DNA from 2 places in the Pseudomonas sp. C11 genome. Region 1 is predicted to be linked to the other one. Evidence: predicted binding sites of a transcription regulator. Region 1 holds the regulator's gene; the other holds the start of a gene.
The links. Region 1 encodes FliA, which starts transcription of late flagellar genes. Its sites were predicted from a motif close to CTAAAGTTTNNNNNNNNNNNGCCGNTAA; they were not measured.

Region 1 (3,410 bases):
GGAGGATCTCTTCATCGGCGCCGAAGCTCATGTGGGGTGCTCCTTAGAATCCAAGACTGGATAGCAGGTCGTCGACATCGTCCTGATTGGAGGCGACGTCATCACGCTTATCGGCATGAATCTGCGGACCTTCACCCGTCGACGGCGATTTTTGCTGCTGTTGTTCGGCACGCAATGCATCGTGGTCATGTTCGATACCCGCGAAGCGGTCTACCGAACTGGCCATTAGGACTAATTTAAGCAGGTTGCTTTCCACCTCGGTGACCAGCTGCGTCACCCGCTTGATCACCTGACCGGTCAGATCCTGGTAATCCTGCGCCAGCAGAATGTCGTTGAGGTGGTTGGACAGCTTGCTGCTGTCACGCTCGCTACGCGCAAGGAACAGCTCGATGCGTTTGGCCAGCTCACGGAAACCCTCTGCGCCGATTTCCCGGCGCATGAAACGACCCCACTCGGCGCTGAGGCTCTGCGCCTCATCGGCCAGGTCATTGACCAGTGGTGCACTCTGCTCCACCAGATCCATGGTGCGGTTAGCCGCTTTCTCGGTCTGGGTGACGACGTAGTTCAGACGCTCGGTGGCGTCGGATATCTGCGACAGCTCCTTGGCATGAGGCATGCGCGGGTCGAGCTGAAAATTGACAATAGCGTTGTGCAGCTCACGGGTCAGCTTGCCGACCTCGTGATACAAACCACGATCACGAACCTTGTTGAGCTCATTGATCAGTTGCACCGCGTTGCCGAAGTTACCTTTTTCGAGGCTATCGACCAGTTCGCGGGCATTGGTTTTCAGGGACGTTTCAAGATCGCCCAATGTGGAATCATCGTGTTCCATAGCACCCTCGCGGCCGACATCAGCCGTTGACCCGCTCGAAGATCTTCTCGATCTTTTCCTTCAGCACCTGCGCAGTGAAGGGCTTGACCACATAGCCATTCACGCCGGCCTGAGCCGCTTCGATGATCTGGTCACGCTTGGCTTCGGCGGTGACCATCAGCACCGGCAGGTGCTTGAGGCGCTCATCCGCACGTACCGCACGCAGCAGGTCGATGCCGGTCATACCGGGCATGTTCCAGTCGGTGACCAGAAAGTCGAAGCTGCCGCTCTGCAGCATCGGCAACGCTGAAGTGCCGTCATCGGCCTCGGCGGTATTGGTGAAACCCAAGTCTCGCAAGAGGTTCTTGATGATCCGTCGCATCGTCGAAAAATCGTCAACGATGAGGATTTTCATGTTCTTGTCCAAGTCGACCTCCGTACAGTCCCAAACGTATTGCGTTTGCAACTACGTCCTTTAATCGTGAAACCGTTTCTGCCTGCGAGTGCGCTGCGACTCAGCCAGCGCGCCATTCACTCAGCCGCGAACGCAGACGCGCCGCGCACTGACTGTGCAACTGACTGACGCGCGATTCGCTGACCCCCAGTACTTCACCGATTTCCTTCAGGTTCAGTTCTTCATCGTAATACAGCGCCAGCACCAGACGCTCGCGCTCCGGCAGGCCGGCAATGGCCTCGGCCAATGCCGCTTGAAAGCGTTCATCTTCGAGATCCCGCGAAGGTTCGAGGTGGGTGTGCCCGGCGTCTTCGTGCAGTCCGCCATGTTCACCGTCCTGCAATAGGTCGTCGAAACTGAACAGGCGGCTGCCCAAAGTGTCGCCAAGAATGCCGTAGTAATCTTCCAGACTCAATTGGAGTTCGGCAGCAACCTCGTGATCTTTAGCGTCACGCCCCGTTCTCGCTTCAACGGTACGTATCGCATCGCTGACCATCCGGCTGTTGCGGTGCACCGAACGCGGTGCCCAATCGCCCTTGCGTACCTCGTCGAGCATGGCACCGCGGATGCGAATACCGGCGAATGTTTCGAAGCTTGCACCCTTGCTGGAGTCGTATTTGCGCGAGGCTTCGAGCAGGCCGATCATCCCGGCCTGAATCAGATCGTCCACCTGCACGCTGGCTGGCAGACGCGCCAGCAAGTGATAGGCAATGCGCTTGACCAGCGGCGCATAGCGCTCGATCAACTGGTGCTGGGAGTCCTGCGCACGAGCCTTGTTGTACATACGAAGTCCAGAGGCTGCTGTCATACGGCCGAGTCTGCTGTCGGTTGCTTCACCAGGCGCTCGACGAAGAACTCCAGATGGCCGCGCGGGTTGGCCGGCAGCGGCCAGGTATCGACCTTCTGAGCGATTGCCTTGAACGCCAGTGCGCATTTGGAGCGCGGGAAGGCTTCATAGACGGCGCGCTGCTTCTGCACCGCCTTGCGTACGCATTCGTCGTAGGGCACCGCGCCGACGTACTGCAGGGCGACATCGAGAAAACGATCCGTCACCTTGGTCAGCTTAGCAAAGAGATTGCGACCTTCCTGCGGGCTGTGCGCCATGTTGGCCAGCACGCGGAAGCGGCTGATGCCATGGTCGCGGTTGAGCAGCTTGATCAGCGCGTAGGCGTCGGTGATCGAGGTCGGCTCGTCGCAGACCACAACGAGAATTTCCTGCGCCGCCCGCACGAAGCTGACGACCGCATCGCCGATGCCGGCTGCAGTGTCGATCACCAATACGTCGAGGTTTTCGCTGATATCGCTGAATGCCTGGATCAGGCCGGCGTGCTGCATGGGCGAAAGGTTGACCATGCTCTGCGTGCCCGATGCGGCCGGCACGATGCGGATACCGCCCGGCCCCTGCAGCAGGACGTCACGCAGGTCGCACTCACCAGCGATCACGTCGGCCAGGGTGCGCTTGGGGCTCAGCCCCAGCAGCACATCGACGTTGGCGAGCCCAAGGTCGGCGTCCATCAACATCACCCGGCGCCCCAGATCGGCGAGGGCCATGGACAGATTCACCGACACGTTGGTCTTACCGACACCGCCCTTGCCGCCGGTTACCGCGATCACCTGTACGGGATGCATACCCATGTTCTCTCAATACCTTGTCTAACTTCGACTTGGCCAACCGGCCGTTCGCCCCTGCAAAAAACGCAGGGTTTGCAACACTTTAGCGCTTCAGCCGACGCGCCGCGCGGTTCCTTGATAGAGACCGGCGAACAATTGCGCCATGGCGTCCTCGCTCGGCTCCTCCGGCGCCTGCAATCCCACCGCGCGGCTGACCAGTTGGTGGCTACGCGGAACGTGCAGATCATCCGGAATCCGCGGCCCGTCCGTGACATAGGCTACCGGCAGATGCTGGCCTATAGCCAGACCCAAAACCTCACCCAGGCTCACGGCCTCGTCCAGCTTGGTCAGTATGCAGCCGGAAAGGCCGCAACGCTTGTAACTATGGTAGGCCGCCTTGAGCACCTGTCTCTGACTGGTAGCGGCCAGCACCAGATAATTCTTGGCTTTCAGGCCGCGCGCAGACAGGCTTTCGAGCTGCAGACGCAGGGCCGGATCGTTGGCGGGCAACCCCGCCGTATCGATCAGTACGAC
Region 2 (3,410 bases), 240 kb from region 1:
AATGTGGTCGAGCATGGCGCCTCCTGCGCTTCTCTTTCGTTAAGTGAGCGCTCACGACTTGCCCAGCAAACGCGCAGCGTCGAAGCCCATGCGCAGGTTGCCCCAGTGGCGGCCTTCGAAGAAGAAGGGCACGTCGATCTCGGTCATGATTTCGCCGGTGTCGCGTAGGTAGGTCTGCAGCAGAAAGCGCTGGGTGTTGCCGGCTGCCCGCAGGCCCACCGGGTCGGAGAATATGCGCTTGTTGCGGCACACCGGCAGATCGACTTCGCGCTTGCCGGTCGGCGCCTTCGAGACCCAGCTGTTGTTCACCGGGCAATAGCCTTTGCTGTCGACGATGAAGGTGACGATGCCGCCGTTGGTGCCCTTGGTCAGGGCGTCGATCTCTTGCTGACAGATCTGCGCGAAGCGTTCGGTGTAAGCCGTCATGTACTGCTTGGGGTCGGTGTTGGGGACGGCTTTGTAGTTCTGGTCGAACAGGTTCACGCCTTCGCGTTGCAGCGCTGCCAGGCGCGTTTGCAGAGCGTCGCGGCAGCGTGTGGCTCGGGTGATGGCGGCATCGAGTTCGCCTTCGCCGAGGATGAAGCGGCCGAGCAGGGTCTGCACGCGTTCGGCCACGGTGGACAGGTCGCGGGTGGCGATGGCCGAGCTTTGCATGCGCTGGTCGATGGCCTGGCTGTCGGCATGGATCTGGGTGACGCGGTGGTTGATCCCGGTGTTGGCGTCGGCGACCTGGAGGATGTGCTCGGCGATCTCGGCCAGCTTGCCGTTGGTGGATTCGAAGTCGCCGATCATGCTCTCGAAATGCTGGGTGGCGCGCTCGACCACCACCTGCGTCTCGCGGGCGCTCTGGCTGATCTTGGCGGTTTGCTCGTGGGTCGAGCTGACTTCCTTGAGCATGGCGTCGATGTTCTGCGAGATGTCGCCGGTGGCCTGGCTGACGCTTTGCGCCAGGGTGCGCACTTCATCGGCGACCACGGCGAAGCCGCGCCCGCTCTCACCGGCGCGGGCTGCTTCGATGGCGGCGTTGAGCGCCAGCAGGTTGGTCTGTGAGGAAATCTGCTGGATCAGGCCGACCACCGACTTGATGTTCGAGGAGCGCTCGTTCAGCGCGGCGACCAGGGTGCTGAATTCATCGAGCCTGCTGGAGATGTCGCTGATGTTGCCGGTGACTTCCAGCAGTTCGGCGTAGGAATCCTGCGCCATGCTCAGGTTGTGCGCGGTGCTGGTGGAGATCGCCTGGGTTTGCTGCGACACCTCGTCGATGCGGCCGACGGCGACGTTGCTCTCGCTCATCACTTCATTGGCGAAGCGCGCCTGATGGGTGGCGCTGTCGCTGGAGTCGCTGATGTTCTTCAGCGAGCGGGCGGATTCCACGGCGATCTGTACGGTCAGGGCCTGTACGTTGCTGATGATCTCGCGCTGCTTGGCCAGGAAGCGGTTGCAGGTGCTGGCCAGGGTGCGGATTTCGTCGTGGGTCAGCAGCGGCAGGTCGCGCGACAGGTCGCCTTCGCCGTTGGCGATTTCTTCCAGGGCGCGGGTCATGTTGTTGACCGGGCGTACGATCAGGTGGCGAAAGTACCAGACCATGAAGCTGATCATGGTCAGGGTGAACAGCGCGCTGAGCGCCAGGGCGGTGCCGAGGGTGTCGAGCTTGCCTTCGACCTGTTTGAGCAGCACAGGGTTGAGTTGGCTGCCGTGCAGCAATTGCACGATGTCGGCACGCAGGCTGATGGCCACCCAGAACAGCAGGCCGCTGACCAGTACCAGCAGGAAAAGGCTGGACAGCTTCTTGGTCAGGGTATCGAAGAAGTGTCTCTCGATAGCGTCGTACAGCGCCTTTATCGACTGCATGCAGCAGCTCCTGGAGGAAAAAGCTTAGGTTGTCACTGCTTCGACTGGTGGTGCAGAACCTTTAGTGAAAGTGTCTTTCCACTAACACTGTCCGGTCGTCCTCAGTATGGTCTGCTGTGCTGTCGGCATGAAAGAAATGACCTTCGCGGCGCATCTCACCGGCAGGGCATTTCTTGGGGTAAAAGGCCTCGAAACTGTCCCTTCGCTGAACTCATATTCCATTTACAGCCTGTTGCAATTGGCTGACTGAACTCTTCGATTTTGTCAGAGTCATGCCCTCGTCCGGGCCTGTGCTTTGCCGTGCGCCCGGCGTTCTTGCGGGCTGCGTTTGTGCGGTGGTTTCGCTGAGCGCAGTGCCCTTCGCGACGGTGAGAGGCCATGATCGAGATAAGAAACCTGACCAAGCGTTTTGCGCAGTATACGGCAGTCGATGATCTGTCGTTCAGTGTCCAGCCAGGGGAAGTGCTGGGCTTTCTCGGCCCCAACGGTGCCGGTAAATCCACCACCATGAAGATGCTCACGGGGTTTCTCGCGCCGACCTCCGGCACGGCGAGCATTCTCGGTTGCGATATTCAGACGCAAACCCTCAAGGCTCAGCGTCAGATCGGTTATCTGCCGGAAGGTGCGCCGTGCTATGGCGACATGACGGTGCGCGGGTTCCTCGAGTTCATCGCTGAGGTGCGCGGTTTTCGCGGCGCCGAGAAAACCTTGCGGGTGCAGAGCGCAGTCGAGCAGGTGGAGCTGGAAACGGTGCTGGAGCAGAGCATCGAGACGCTGTCCAAGGGCTTCAAGCGCCGTGTCGGCCTGGCCCAGGCGATCCTGCATGACCCGCGTGTGCTGATTCTCGACGAGCCTACCGATGGCCTCGACCCCAACCAGAAGCATCAGGTACGCCAGCTTATCCAGGGCCTGGCCCGCGACAAGATCGTGATCATTTCCACCCATATCCTCGAAGAGGTCACGGCGCTGTGTACCCGTGCGGTGATCATCGCCCAGGGCCGCTTGCTGGCCGATGGCACGCCGCTGGAGCTGGAAAGCCGCTCGCGCTACCACCAGGCGGTGACGCTGCTGGCCGATGAGGCGCTGGATCAGGCTGCCTTGGCGGCGCTGCCGGGCGTCGCCGCTGTCGAGGAGAACGCCCGTGAGCACAGCCTGAGTGTGCTGGCGCAGCCGGGTGCGGTGATCTTCCCGCAGGTCAATGCGCTGATCGCCGAGCGCGGCTGGAAGGTGCGTGAACTCAATGTGGAGCGCGGTCGCCTCGATGAGGTGTTCCGCACGCTGACCCGGGGAGAGCAGTGATGACCCAGTTGCCCGTGATCTTCAAACGCGAGCTGGCGAGCTATTTCGCCACGCCGTTGGCTTATGTGTTCATCGTCATCTTTCTGGTGCTGTCCGGGGTGTTCACCTTCTACCTGGGCGGCTTCTTCGAGGGTGGCCAGGCGAACCTGTCGGCCTTCTTCAACTTCCATCCCTGGCTGTACCTGTTCCTGGTGCCGGCCATCGCCATGCGCCTGTGGGCGGAGGAGCGCAAGTCCGGCTCCATCGAGCTGCTGATGACT

Region 2: VC352_RS04825 (methyl-accepting chemotaxis protein) is a predicted target of FliA. The motif match lies at 1,889-1,916, and genes of this name have one in related genera.

What each region holds. Positions count from the first base shown of each region.
Region 1 covers NZ_JAWIIP010000002.1:139,139-142,548, forward strand. The annotation lists gene VC352_RS03770 (chemotaxis protein CheA) at 1-31, opposite strand, end outside; gene VC352_RS03775 (protein phosphatase CheZ) at 44-832, opposite strand; gene VC352_RS03780 (chemotaxis response regulator CheY) at 852-1,226, opposite strand; gene fliA (RNA polymerase sigma factor FliA) at 1,327-2,073, opposite strand; gene fleN (flagellar synthesis regulator FleN) at 2,070-2,900, opposite strand; gene flhF (flagellar biosynthesis protein FlhF) at 2,988-3,410, opposite strand, start outside.
Region 2 covers NZ_JAWIIP010000002.1:379,109-382,518, reverse strand. The annotation lists gene VC352_RS04830 (VOC family protein) at 1-15, opposite strand, end outside; gene VC352_RS04825 (methyl-accepting chemotaxis protein) at 52-1,851, opposite strand; gene VC352_RS04820 (ABC transporter ATP-binding protein) at 2,230-3,150, shown strand; gene VC352_RS04815 (ABC transporter permease subunit) at 3,150-3,410, shown strand, end outside.